One region of the Mesorhizobium waitakense genome, then DNA from elsewhere that is predicted to be linked to it. Evidence: predicted binding sites of a transcription regulator. Region 1 holds the regulator's gene; each other region holds the start of a gene.

Region 1 (4,545 bases):
GTGATGACCATCATCGGCGTCGTTGTCGGAACGCCGATCGGGGTTTTGGCCGGCACCTATATGGCCGAATACGGACGCTTTTCGAAGCTCACCACCGTGGTGCGCTTCATCAACGACATCCTTTTGTCGGCGCCGTCGATCATCATCGGCCTGTTCGTCTACGAACTGATGGTCCGGCCGATGGGGCATTTCTCGGCGATCGCCGGCGCCGTCGCGCTTGCCATCCTGGTCATCCCGGTCGTCGTTCGCACCACCGAGGACATGCTCAACCTGGTGCCGAACGCGTTGCGTGAAGCCGGCACCGCGATCGGCGCGCCGCGCTGGGTGGTCATCAAGTCGGTCGCTTACCGCGCCGCCCTTTCCGGCATCGTCACCGGCATATTGCTGTCGATCGCCCGTATCTCCGGCGAGACGGCGCCACTGCTCTTTACGGCGCTCAACAACCAGTTCTGGTCGAGCAATCTCAACGCGCCGATGGCCAGCTTGCCTGTGACCATCTTCCAGTTCGCTCTCAGCCCTTACGAGGAATGGCAGCAACTGGCCTGGACCGGTGCACTCATCATCACATTGACGGTTCTCGCGCTCAGCATCTTTGCTCGCAGCCTGACCGGACGCAGAGAGGACAAATGAGCCAGATGTTGTCTCCAGACATGACGATCGCCGCCGAGGCAATTGCCGGCAAGGCCAAGATCGAGGTCAAGAACCTCAACTTCTACTACGGCCAGAGCAAGGCGCTGAAGGACATCACGCTGTCGCTGCCCGAGCGCAGCGTCACGGCCTTCATCGGACCTTCGGGCTGCGGGAAGTCGACGCTGCTGCGCGTCTTCAACCGCATCTACGAACTCTATCCCAAGCAGACCGCCGAGGGTCAGGTGCTGCTCGACGGCCAGAACGTTCTCGACCGCTCGCAGGACCTCAATCTGCTGCGGACCAAGATCGGCATGGTGTTCCAGAAGCCGACGCCGTTCCCGATGTCGATCTATGAAAACATCGCCTTCGGCGTCAGGCTCTACGAGAAGATCAGCAAGTCCGAGATGGACGGCCGTGTCGAGCAGGCGCTGAAGCGCGCCGCACTGTGGACCGAAGTCAAGGACAAGCTCAACGCCAGCGGCCTCAGCCTCTCCGGCGGCCAGCAGCAGCGACTCTGCATCGCCCGCACCGTGGCGGTGAAGCCGGAAGTCATCCTGCTCGACGAGCCGGCCTCTGCGCTTGACCCGCTGTCGACCGCCAAGATCGAAGAGCTGATCGACGAGTTGCAAGCCGACTACACGATCGTCATCGTCACCCACAACATGCAGCAGGCGGCGCGCGTGTCGAAGCAGACCGCCTTCATGTATCTGGGCGAACTGGTCGAGTTCGACCGCACCGAGAAGATCTTCACGTCGCCCCGCGAGAAGCGCACGCAGGACTACATCACCGGCCGCTTCGGCTGAGCTCAGGCATACGAGGACTAAGATCATGGGCGAACACACAGTCGCTTCTTTCGACGAGGATCTCGGACAGATCAGCAGGCTGATCCGCGACATGGGCGACCTCGCCGGCTCGATGGTCGGCGGCGCCACCAAGGCGCTGCTGAATTCCGACAACGCCCTGGCGCAGCGCGTCGTCTCCGACGATGCGATCATGGACGCGCGCCAGCGCGAGCTCGACGACCGCGCCATCACACTGATCGCCAAGCGTCAGCCGATGGCCGACGATTTGCGCCATGTCGTCGGTTCGATCCGCATGGCCGGCGACCTCGAGCGTATTGGCGACCTTGCCAAGAACATCGCCAAGCGCGTCGGCACCGTCGGCCTCAGTGTCACCCCGCGCGACCTGTCGCACTCCATCGACGCAATGGCGCAGCTGGTGCTGATCCAGGTGCAGGGCGTCATCGAGGAATATACAGCGCGCGACGCCGCGGCGCTGGCGAAGCTGCGCGCCGACGACGAGCGCATCGACGTCAAATACACCTCGGTGTTCCGCGAACTCCTGACCTACATGATGGAAGACCCGCGCAACATCACCGCCTGCACGCATCTCTTGTTCTGCGCCAAAAACCTCGAACGCATCGGCGATCACGTCACCAACATCGCGGAAAATGCGTATTATGTTTTGACCGGTACGCAGCTGCCCGCCAATCGTCCGAAGCAGGACGAGACGGCAATGTCCGCGCCGGCGGCATGACGGCAGGGGTGACCAGTCGATGATCGCGCCACGCATCATGGTGGTGGAGGACGAGGAGCCGCTTGGCGTGCTCCTGCGCTACAATCTCGAGTCCGAGGGATACCAGGTCGAGGTGGTGACGCGCGGCGACGAAGCCGAAATCCGCCTCCAGGAAAACGTGCCTGACCTGCTGGTGCTCGACTGGATGGTGCCAGCAGTGTCCGGCATCGAACTCTGTCGCCGGCTAAGAATGCGGCCCGAGACCGAGCGGCTGCCGATCATCATGCTGACCGCGCGTGGCGAGGAAAGCGATCGTGTGCGCGGCCTCTCGACCGGCGCCGACGACTATCTGGTCAAGCCGTTCTCGACGCCCGAGTTCATAGCCAGGGTCAAGGCGCTGCTGCGCCGCGCCAAGCCGGAAGTGCTGTCCAGTGTGCTCAAGGTCGGCGACATCGTGCTCGATCGTGAATCGCACCGGGTCTATCGCAAGAAGAGCGAGATCCGGCTCGGACCGACCGAATTCCGCTTGCTCGAATTCATGATGCGCCATCCCGGCCGTGTGTTCTCGCGCAGCCAGTTGCTCGACAATGTCTGGGGCGAGACGATCTACATCGACGAACGCACAGTCGACGTGCATGTCGGCCGGCTGCGCAAGGCGGTCAACAATGGCCGCATGCCCGATGTCATCCGCACCATCCGTGGGGCGGGCTACGCAATCCGGGAAGATTAGGGATATGCTGATATTCAGGTGATGCCAGCCCGCGAACGGCAGTTTCCTGCGCTTCCGGTACTCACGGACCCAAATGTCCGCTCCGTTCCGGTTCTCGGAACCCGCCATTCTCGACTCGGCCTGACCTGGATCTCAACACATCCCGGCGCGCTATTCACGCGACGTTCTTGCCGCCAAGGCCGGATCTCGCCTGCGTGCCGGGCGCGAAAATCTCCTGGTCGACGAAGGTCAGCGCCCGCGTGGCGCAGCCTTCGCGGATCAGTGGCAGTTCGTTCGGTTCGGTGTCGAAGGAAATTGATTGCGAATGCTGGCCGCCGGCGGTCTGCGCAATCGCCTCGCGCAATGCCGGCTCGATCAGGTCGAAGGCCGCGGCGCTGGCACCGACCATGGCGACTGGTGCCGGATCGATCAGCGCGAACAGGCTGCCGAGACCGTAGCCGAGTGCCTCGCCGGCCTTGCGGTAAGCCTCGCGCTCGGGTCCATCCGTTTCGCGGGCCGCGGTCGCCAGGGCGCGCATGTCAGCGTCACTCACATCGGCGACCGGTTCAGCGTCCTCACTCATCTGCCTTGCGTTGCGCCAGATGGCGTAGTTGCCGGCATAGGCCTCGACGCAGCCGCGCCGCCCGCAGCGGCACAGCGCGCCGTTGGGCCGATGGATCATATGGCCGAACTCGCCGCCCGAGGAATGGGTGCCGGTGAACAGCTCGCCCTTCAGCACCAGACCCATGCCGATGCCGTGCGACAACAGGATGGCGATGAAGTCGTCGCGGTAGCGATCAGGGTCGCGCCAGCGCAACGCTATCGCCATCATATTGCAGTCGTTCTCCATGGTGGCGGGGATGCCGAACTCGTCCTCGAGTATGTCGGCGAAGGCGATGTCGGTGTGCGGCGTGATCGGTGACCACAGCATGGCGCGGGCACGTGTGTCGGTGATGCCCTGGATCGCCAACGCGATGCGGGCGACACTGCGGACGTCGAGATCGGGGTCTTCGAGACGGCGGCGTACGATGGCAACGCATTCACCGACCAGCGCGTCGCGCGGCATTGTCAGCGTGTCCAGCCGGCGCTGTTCCTCGGCAATCACCTGGCCGGCATAGTCGATGACGGCGACCGAGAGGAAGTTCAGCGACAGCACCACGGTCATCACCGCCGCCGCTTCCGGATTGAGGCCGAGGCCGACCTGCGGCCGGCCGCGTTTGAGCGATCCGGCCTCGCTCGGCTTGCTCTCAGTCAGGATGCCTTCGCCGATAAGGTCGGAGGAGATCGCCGATATGGTCGAATGGCTGAGGCCCGTGGTCGCGGCGATCTCGGTGCGGGACGGCTGTCCGGCGCGGCGCACGGCCGCAATCACCATCGCCCGGTTGCGGCGGCGCAGATCGTCGTGGCGGATTCCGACCGACATGCTTTTTCACATCCTCCCGGTCGCTGCAGCCTTTCGCGCCTCCCGAAGGCCATCAGCGAAGCCTGAAAGCGCGACGCGCTTCAGGCACTTGTTTCTCCGCGTGTCGTTGCCCAAAAACCGCTGCGCACCTTTGGGGCGACATGCGCCAAGCCAAATTCTGGCAGAACCCCACCATCCTGTCATTATTTATTCCGGAGCTCGAAAAAAACTCGGAGAGACGTCAAAATCCATCAGAATCGATGTTGACAGCGTTCGGGCGTTGGATCAC
Region 2 (4,545 bases), on a different contig from region 1:
AGCGTCAGGCGGATGCCTTGTCGATATACTTCACCGCATCGCCAACGGTCAGGATGGTCTCGGCCGCATCGTCGGGAATCTCGACGCCGAATTCTTCTTCGAACGCCATCACGAGTTCGACCGTGTCGAGGCTGTCGGCGCCCAGATCATCGATGAAGCTCGCCTGCTCCGTCACTTTGTCGGCATCGACACCAAGGTGCTCGATGACGATCTTCTTGACGCGCTCTGCGGTGTCACTCATTTGGGCATCCTCGTCTTTTGTTTGTCTGTCTTCGTTAGCGGGCAGAATGCCGCTAATCAAGCTGAAAGATGGTCCTGCCGGAAACGCAACGGCCACGGACCGGTTTTTGCCCGAACCGCCGGGTTGCGGGCCGCATTACACGAAAAATAGCTGAGGTCCAAGCCGAAATGGTCTCTTTTCACAAGCCGGCAACAACTCCGCCGGACCTCGTTCAGATCATCGCCATGCCGCCATTCACATGGATGGTCTGGCCAGTGACGTAGCCGGCTTCGTTGGAGGCGAGATAGGCAACGGCGGATGCGACTTCAGCGCCGGTGCCCATGCGGCGCGTCGGGATCGCCGCCATGATCGCCTCCTTCTGCTTGTCGTTGAGCTTGTCGGTCATCGCCGATTCGATGAAGCCCGGGGCGACGCAGTTGACGGTGATGTTGCGGGTGGCGATCTCCTGCGCCAGCGATTTGGAAAAGCCGATCATGCCGGCCTTGGAGGCGCAGTAGTTGGTCTGGCCAGGATTGCCGGTGACGCCGACAACCGAGGTGATGTTGATGATACGGCCGTGACGGCGGCGCATCATTGGATGGGTGAGTTCGCGGGTCAGCCTGAAGACAGCGGTCAGGTTGACCTCGAGCACGCTGTCCCAGTCGGCGTCCGACATGCGCACGAACAGCCCGTCCTTGGTGATGCCGGCATTGTTGACCAGGATGTCGACACCTTCGAGGTCGGCCTCCGCCTTCTGGCCGAGCGCCTTGACCTCGTCGCGGTTCGACAGGTTGGCCGGGAACAGCTTGACCCGGTCGCCTAGCTCGGCAGCCAGCGTCTCCAGTTTCTCGACGCGGGTGCCATGCAAGCCGACGATGGCGCCTTGCGCATGCAGCACCCTGGCGATCGCCTCGCCAATGCCTCCCGATGCGCCGGTGACGAGTGCTTTGCGGCCAGTCAATTCGAACATTTTTGTCTCCTGATTGAGAAGAGAACACCCTTTGCACGGGCAGGGTCAAATGGCACTAGATTAAGCAAGCGCCGCCAGCACCGCCTCGACATCAGCCGCGGAACCGACCGACGCAGTGGCGATGTCGCGGTTGATGCGCCGCGCAAGGCCTGAAAGCACCTTTCCGGCGCCGATCTCGTAAAGCGTGGCGATGCCGTTTGCGCCGAACCATTCCACCGTCTCGCGCCAGCGCACCCGGGCAATCACCTGCTCGACCAGACGCCGCGCGATCTCGTCCGGATCATTGGTCGGGGTGACGGTGACGTTGGAGACGATTGGAACCACCGGGACGGCCTTCGCCACGCTGGCCAGAGCCTCGCGCATGATGTCGGCCGCCGGCGTCATCAGCGCAGAATGGAAAGGCGCCGAAACCTGCAGCATCAGCGCCCGCTTGGCGCCCTTTTCCGTGCAAAGTTTCGCCGCCAGCTCCACTGCGCCCTTTGTGCCTGAAATGACCAGCTGGCCGCCACCATTGTCGTTCGCCACCTGGCAGACAGAGCCAGCCCCTTGGGCAGCCTCGGCGCAGGCGGCTTCTACATCCGCCTGTTCCAGTCCGATGATAGCCGCCATGGCGCCCTCGCCGGCCGGCACCGCCGCCTGCATGGCATTGCCCCGGATGCGCAGCAGCCTGGCGGCATCGGCAACCGAAACGAAGCCGGCGGCCGCGAGCGCCGAATATTCGCCCAGCGAATGGCCGGCCACATAGGCGACCTTGTCCTTCAGCGAGAAGCCGCGCGATTCCAGCGCCCTGATCGCCGCCAGCGACACCGCCATCAGCGCCGGCTGCGCATTGGCGGTCAGCGTCAACGTCTCCTCCGGCCCTTCCCAGATCAGCTTCGACAGGTTTTCGCCAAGCGCGTCGTCAACCTCCTGGAAGACCCTCCGCGCCTCGGGAAAGGCATCGGCGAGATCCTTGCCCATGCCGACAGCCTGGCTGCCTTGTCCAGGAAAGGTGAATGCAACGGCCATGCGAGGGCTCCCAAGGGCTGGTTTTGCTTGCCTGATAGTCGGGTTTTTCTTGCCTGTGACGCAAGGCAGGCCGCCAAGTCAAGCCCAGTTCGACCCTGCCCGTTGGCATCATCGCCGGCCGAGTGCCTGTTCCGAAAGGCTTTTTGGCGATCACTCCTGATGAAAACCGCTCACGAATCGTTTGCTGGCTCTTCTTATTTCCGCCACAGGCGCTAGCTTTGCGTGACAATTATATGACAATCGAGTGACGTGTTTGTCACTGGGTGGGGAAGTTAAAGTGGCAAAGAGTTCCAAACGCGTCGGCAAAGCCGCGCCACAGTTCCTGGAAGACGATCCGTCCACCGGCTATCTGCCGGGCCGGAGATGGCCGGTCGTCCGCTATGGGCTGATCAGCCTGGCGATCGCGGCCGTGTTGGTGTTTGCCATCGAATTGATCGTGCGCGGCGACTTTGCCGGTACGGTTTCCTTCTTCCTGCAGCCGCTCAAGCCGGGCTGGACCACCATCGTCGTGTTTGCGCTGATCCTGATCGGCCTCGATGCCGTGCTTGGTCGCAGCCACCAGAGCCTGATGATCGTCGCGCCGCTGACGCTGTCCCTTGCCTTCGTCGGCCACCAGAAGTCGCATTATCTCGGCGATCCGCTCTATCCCACCGATTTCCTCTATGCCCGCCAGATCTTCGCGCTGCTGCCGCTGCTGGTGCGCGACCGGCCGATGACCGCGCTCGCCATGGTCGTCGGCATCATCGGCGGCCTGTCGCTGCTCGTTTATGGCTGGCGGCAATGGCGCCGCAAGGTTCCGGCGCTCAGCCGCAAGGGCCGCCTTGCCCGGCTGACGCTGGCGGTGCCGCTGCTCGCCTTCTTCGTTTCGATCATGGACTACGCCACCTTCTCCTGGACCAGGGACCGGCTTCAGATCATCCCGATCATGTGGGACCAGAAGGAAAACTATGCTTCCAACGGCTTTGCCCTGGCCTTTGCCCTCAACGTGCCGATGGCCCATGTCTCGGCACCGCCAGGCTATTCAGACAAGGCAATCGCGGCGATCGACAGGACCGATGTGACCGCCTCGATGCCGGCGGAGAAGCCCGACATCATCATCGTCATGAGCGAATCCTTCTGGGATCCGACCAAGCTGCCCGGCGTCACCATCACGCCCGACCCGATCCCCAACGTGCGCGCGTTGCGTTCGGGCTCGATGTTCTCGCCCGAATTCGGCGGCATGACCGCCAACATCGAGTTCGAGGCGCTGACCGGCTTTTCCAACGCCTTCCTGCCGGCCGGCAGCATCCCCTATCAGCAATATGTGCGCACGCCGACGCCTTCGCTCGCAACCTTCCTGAAGAGCCAGGGCTACCGGGCGCGCGCCATCCATCCCGGCACCAACTGGTTCTGGAACCGTGGCGCGGTCTACGCGGACTTCGGCTTCAACGATTTCAAATCCGAAGAGACGCTGCCGCCCCTGCAAAAGCGCGGGCCGCTGGCGTCCGACGCGGCGATGACCGACGAGATCATCAGCGAGGCCGACGCCAGCGATGAGCCGGTGTTCTTCTTTGCGGTCAGCCTGCAGAACCACGGCCCCTACGAACCGAACCGCTATTACAATCCGACACACACGGTGCAGGCACCGATCAGCCAATGGGCACGCGAATCGCTGCTCAGCTACGCCGAGGGCTCGGCCGATGCCGATCGTGGCCTTGAACGCCTTGTCGAATGGGCGAAGAAACGCTCCCGTCCCACCGTGATCGCCTTCTTCGGCGACCATCTGCCGCCGCTGGGGCCGGTCTATGTCGAAACCGGCTTCCTGAAAGACAATGTCGCGCCGCGCAAGGAACCGACGCCGCAAGCCGCACTTGAACATCACCAGACGCCGCTGATCATCTGGTCGAACCACTCCGGTCCGGTCGAGAACCTGGGCGCGGTGAGCCCGGCGTTCCTGCCCTATCATATCCTCACCACCGCCGGCATCACCCACCCCTACTACACCGGCTTCCTGGGTGAGATGCGCGAACGCTACCGCGTCGTCGACCGCAATTTGTTGCTGACGCCGACGGGCGAAGCTACGCCAGATTGGTCACGGCAGAAGGAGATCGACCCGACAATCCGCGATTTCCGGCTGCTGCAGTACGACATGATGTTCGGCAAACGCCTCGCAGCGCCGGACTTCTTCCCCGAGACGGTCGACAAAATCGTCGCCCATACGAGTTGAGCCAAACGATCCCGTGAGGCTCGGGCCTGGCGACCCTTCACGCGTTCAATCCGTCCATTGCAGCTTCGAGAACCTGTTGGCGATCTGCTGGAATACGTCCGGCAGTTTGGTCGGATCGTTGACGGCATAGTAGCCGCTCGG
Region 3 (4,545 bases), on a different contig from region 1:
TCTGGCCGAACGTCCGGATGGTCTGCTATCCCGACTGACGACCGCCGGCAGCGGTCGTCATCCCAACAGATGACGAAGGTCGGCTTACGCCGACCGCACCGGGTCGAGCGTGACCTTGTAGAGTTCGTTGTCGTCGCGATCCATCAGCCGCACCGTCATCTGCTCGCTGGCGCCATTGATATCGACCAGCCCGAAGAATTGCAGGCCGGCTGACGGCGGCAGGTTCTGGCCTTGCTCGGCGGTTGGCGCCTTGATGAATTTCAGCTCCGGACCAAAAGTCATGTCGAAAGCGTTCGGGCCGAACGTGCCGGCATGGATCGGGCCCGAGACGAATTCCCAGAACGGATTGAAATCCTGGAACTGCGCCTTGTCGGGATTGTAGTAGTGCGCGGCGGTGTAATGCACGTCGGCGGTCAGCCAGACGGTGTTGCTGATGCCGGCGTTCTTGATGAAGCGCAACAGGTCGGCGATCTCCAACTCGCGTCCCTTGGCCGGACCGTTGTCGCCGTTGCTGACCGCTTCGGCACCCGCCTTCTTGGCGGCATCGTCCCAGACGACGAGGCCGAGCGGCATGTCGGCGGCGATGATTTTCCAGGTTGCCTTCGAATTTGCCAGTTCGCGCTTCAGCCATTTCGTCTGCTGTTCGCCGAGCATGCGCGATTGCGGCGTCATCTCATCCTGCATGTCCGGGCCGTTGGGGCCGCGATAGGAACGCATGTCGAGGAAGAACACGTCGAGCAGCGGCCCATAGGCAATCTTGCGATAGACGCGGCCCGGCTCGGACGGTTCGTAGCGGATCGTCGTCATTTCATGGAACGCACGCGCCGCGCGTGCCGCCAGCACATGGATGGATTTCTCGGTGTACCGGTTGTCGCCGCTGAGATCCTTCGAATCCGACCAGTTGTTCAGCACTTCGTGGTCGTCCCACTGGTAGAACGTCGGGCAAATAGCGCTGAGGCCGAGCACGTTCTTGTCCATCATGTTGTATTTCCACTGGTCCCGGTATTCGTCCAGCGTCTCGGCAACCTTGCGCTTGCCATCGATCAGCACGACGTTCGTCCACTTGCCGCCGCCGGGCAGGTCGACCTCGTCCTTCATGGCGCCGTCGGCATAGATGGTGTCGCCCGAATGCAGGAAGAAGTCGGGCGCGTGCTTGCCGATCGTGGCGTAGGTCTTCATGCCGGTCTCGTCGATGCCCCAACCCTGGCCGGCGGTGTCGCCCGACCAGGCGAACTTGATGTCGCGCCTCGAAGCCGGCGCGGTGCGGAAGCGGCCGGTGATCGGCTCGGAAACCGCATTGATGTCGGCGAGATCGGCTGCCGTCATGCGATAGAAGATATCCTGGTCGGAAGCGAGGTCGGTGAGCAGACGCTTGACCGTATAGTCGCTGGCCGGCGAGGTATCGAGCGGCGCCAGGCGGACGGCATCAGTGAAACTTTCGGTCGACGACACTTCGAACATGACGCGCGACGGCCGATCCGTGCGCGTCCACACCATGCCGCTGGTGGCGTCGACATCGCCTGACTGCACGCCATGGGTGAAGGCCGGGCGCTGGCTGGCGCGCGAATAATATGGCAGCGCCAGGCCGGAGACGCCAACCAGGCCAGCGGCGCTGGCCGAGGTGACGAAAGCACGGCGGGTCATCGAGAGCTTGTTCATGGCTGTCTCCTGGATGGCTTGAACGGTGCCACCAAGGTCCAACCTCAATGTTTCAGGCGCATCTCGAAACCATGAAGGTTTGATAACAGCCAACAGGCGGGGCACGTTCTCCCTTCTCCTCAGAGGGAAGGGAGAGCCGCACCCAGTCACCCTTACGCCGCTTGCGGTTCCGGATCGAAGGCCGGTCGGCTGGTGTTGATCAACAGCGAGATACAGGCGGCGGCGATTGCCGTCATGCCGGCGATCATGAAGGCCAGCTCGTAATTGCCCTGAAGCTCGCGCATCGTGCCGCCGAAGGCTGCGGCAGCAGCTGCGCCGATCTGATGTCCAGCGACGATCCAGCCGAACACGATCGGACCGCTGCGATCGCCGAACGCCTCGTTGGCGAGCCTCAGCGTCGGCGGCACGGTGGCGATCCAGTCGAGGCCGTAAAGCACCGCGAAGATGATCAGGCTGGTTGCCGAGAAGCCGGAATAGGGCAGGTAGATCAGCGACAGGCCACGGATCCCATAATAGACGCCGAGCAGCTTGCGCGGGTCGAAACGGTCGGTGAGCCAGCCCGACAGCGTCGTGCCGATCAGGTCGAAAATGCCCATCATCGACAGCAGGCCGGCGGCCTGCACCTCGCCGATGCCCATGTCGCCGCAGAAGGCGATCAGATGCGTGCCGACCAGCCCGTTGGTGGTGAAACCGCAGACGAAGAAGGTGGCGAACAGATACCAGAACACGCGCGTGCCGGCGGCGCGGCGCAGCGTCGAGAACGTGTGGGCGAGGAAATTGCCCTGAGATGCCGGTGACACCGGCGGCACATCGTCGGCCGCGGCACCATAGCGCACCATGCCGATCGAAGCCGGCCGCTCCGGCACCAGCAGCCAGACCAGCGGCACCAGAGCAGCGGTGGCGATCGAAACGGCGATGACAACCGGCTGCCAGCCGCCCGACTGTGCCAGCGAGGCGATCAGCGGCAGGAACACCAGCATGCCTGAGGCACTGGAGGCCGACATCAGCCCCATGACAAGGCCGCGATTGGTCTTGAACCAGCGGTTGACGATGGTGGCGCCGAGCACGCTGGCGACAGCGCCGGAACCAATGCCCGAGAACACGCCCCAGGTGATGAACAGATGCCAGGGCTTGGTCATCAAGAGGCTGAGTGCGGTCGAGCCTGACATCACCACCAGCGAGGCAAGCAGCGTGCGGCGCAGCCCGATCCGCTCCATCAGGGCGGCGGCGAACGGCCCGGTCAGGCCGTAGAGCAGGATGCCGACACCGGCGGCCAGCGAAACGACGTCGCGGCGCCAGCCGAAACTGTTCTCCAACGGCAGCATCATGACGGCGGGCGCCGAGCGCAGGCCGGCCGCGACCAGCAGGCAGAGGAAGATGACGCCAACCACGACGAAAGCGTAGCGCTGGCCAAACGGACGGGATTGAGCTATCATGTTACTGACCGGTACGTTGCTGGTGGAAGGATGTATACGTACCGATCGGTAACATTGTCAATCGAGTTCCATGATGCCAACGGACAAAAATATTGAACTGACCATCAGCGACGGTCATGCGTCGGCGCCACCGAAGGCCGCCAGGAAGATCCTCGACGTGGCCTATGAGCTGTTCTACCGGCGCGGCATCAGGGCGATCGGCGTCGACGAGATCGTCAAGCGCGCCGGCGTTACCAAGCCCAGCCTCTATCGCAGCTTTCCCTCCAAGGATGAGCTGGCGGCCTCCTATCTCAGGCAGTACGACCAGGAATATTGGGAGCGTTTCGATGAGGCGGTCGCCGCCCATCCCGGCGACCCGCGTGCGCAGATCAAGGCATTCCTGACCCGCATCGGCAAGCGCACGCAGGTGGCGGACTATCGCGGCTGCGGCATGACCAATGCGGCGGTCGAGTACCCCGAACACAGCCATCCGGCCCGCGTGGTCAGCGAGGCCAACAAACAGGAATTGCGCCGTCGCCTGCGCGCCATGGCGGTTGCAATGGGTGCGCAGGATCCCGATACGCTGGGCGACGGCCTGCTGCTGCTGATCGAAGGCGCCTATATCAGCGGCCAGTTGTTCGGGCTCGGCGGCCCGGCGCAATCGGTCGCCCGCAATGCCGATCTGCTGATTGAAGCGAGCTTGAAGAAATAGCGTTTGACGCTACGCTGCGATGGCTTGCAACGGAGTTTGTCGGCCATGCGCGCTCTTCTGATCCCGTTCGTCTTCGCCGGTTTCTGCCAGGCTGCGCAGGCGAGCGACATATCTAGCGCCTATTCCGATCTCGATTGGAAGAAGGATTGCGTGACCTACGCGCAGGCCGAGGAAGGCGACGGCGACTGGGCCGATCTCGCCTGTTCGGGCTATCGCGGCTACCCCGTGCTGATCGCCTATGACGACGCGCGCGAATCGCTGTTTTATGGCTTTCCGCCCGGCAGCGACATGACATCGGTTTGGGAGAGTTTCTCCGGCTTCAATTCGTCCGGCGCCAGGATCGAGTGGCGCATCGAGACCACGGGCGACAAGGCTGTGCCCTTTGCCGTGATCCACCGCCGCTCGATCAGCAACCCGGACGAAGAAAACAAGCCGACCGAGGTGCTGCTCGTCGCCAAGGTCGGCCAGATGGGCGCCCGCGATGGCTGCACGGTCGGCCTGGTGCTGGCCACCGGCAATCCCGCCGCCAACGATCAGGCGCGCAAACTGGCCGACGACAAAGCGCGGACGTTCGCCTGCGGCAAGGACCGGCACACCGTCATCGGCAACGTGCCGGCTTTCGGCCGCGTCGATAACTGACCTGTCGGGCTACTTGCTGGCCTTGGCCCGCGCGATCGCCTCGAGGATCATCTTCTTGGCATATTTGGAATCGTGCCAGCCTTCGATCTTGACCCATTTGCCGGGCTCGAGATCCTTGTA

What was found. The regulator PhoB, encoded in region 1, activates phosphate uptake and scavenging genes when phosphate is short. The targets are predictions, from matches to a motif close to TGTCATNNANCTGTCAT.
Region 2: AC07FD_RS06835 (LTA synthase family protein) is a predicted target of PhoB. The motif match lies at 2,421-2,437, and genes of this name have one in related genera.
Region 3: AC07FD_RS28990 (alkaline phosphatase D family protein) is a predicted target of PhoB. The motif match lies at 1,731-1,747, and genes of this name have one in related genera.

The regions. Positions count from the first base shown of each region.
Region 1 covers NZ_JBWKME010000089.1:60,116-64,660, reverse strand. The annotation lists gene pstA (phosphate ABC transporter permease PstA) at 1-630, shown strand, start outside; gene pstB (phosphate ABC transporter ATP-binding protein PstB) at 627-1,433, shown strand; gene phoU (phosphate signaling complex protein PhoU) at 1,459-2,166, shown strand; gene phoB (phosphate regulon transcriptional regulator PhoB) at 2,186-2,875, shown strand; gene AC07FD_RS18790 (ROK family protein) at 3,030-4,277, opposite strand.
Region 2 covers NZ_JBWKME010000019.1:125,859-130,403, reverse strand. The annotation lists gene AC07FD_RS06850 (acyl carrier protein) at 5-241, opposite strand; gene fabG (3-oxoacyl-[acyl-carrier-protein] reductase) at 453-1,190, opposite strand; gene fabD (ACP S-malonyltransferase) at 1,251-2,198, opposite strand; gene AC07FD_RS06835 (LTA synthase family protein) at 2,452-4,404, shown strand; gene AC07FD_RS06830 (pilus assembly protein) at 4,450-4,545, opposite strand, start outside.
Region 3 covers NZ_JBWKME010000147.1:69,915-74,459, reverse strand. The annotation lists gene AC07FD_RS28995 (hypothetical protein) at 1-38, shown strand, start outside; gene AC07FD_RS28990 (alkaline phosphatase D family protein) at 85-1,659, opposite strand; gene AC07FD_RS28985 (MFS transporter) at 1,812-3,095, opposite strand; gene AC07FD_RS28980 (TetR/AcrR family transcriptional regulator) at 3,169-3,786, shown strand; gene AC07FD_RS28975 (hypothetical protein) at 3,832-4,425, shown strand; gene ppa (inorganic diphosphatase) at 4,435-4,545, opposite strand, start outside.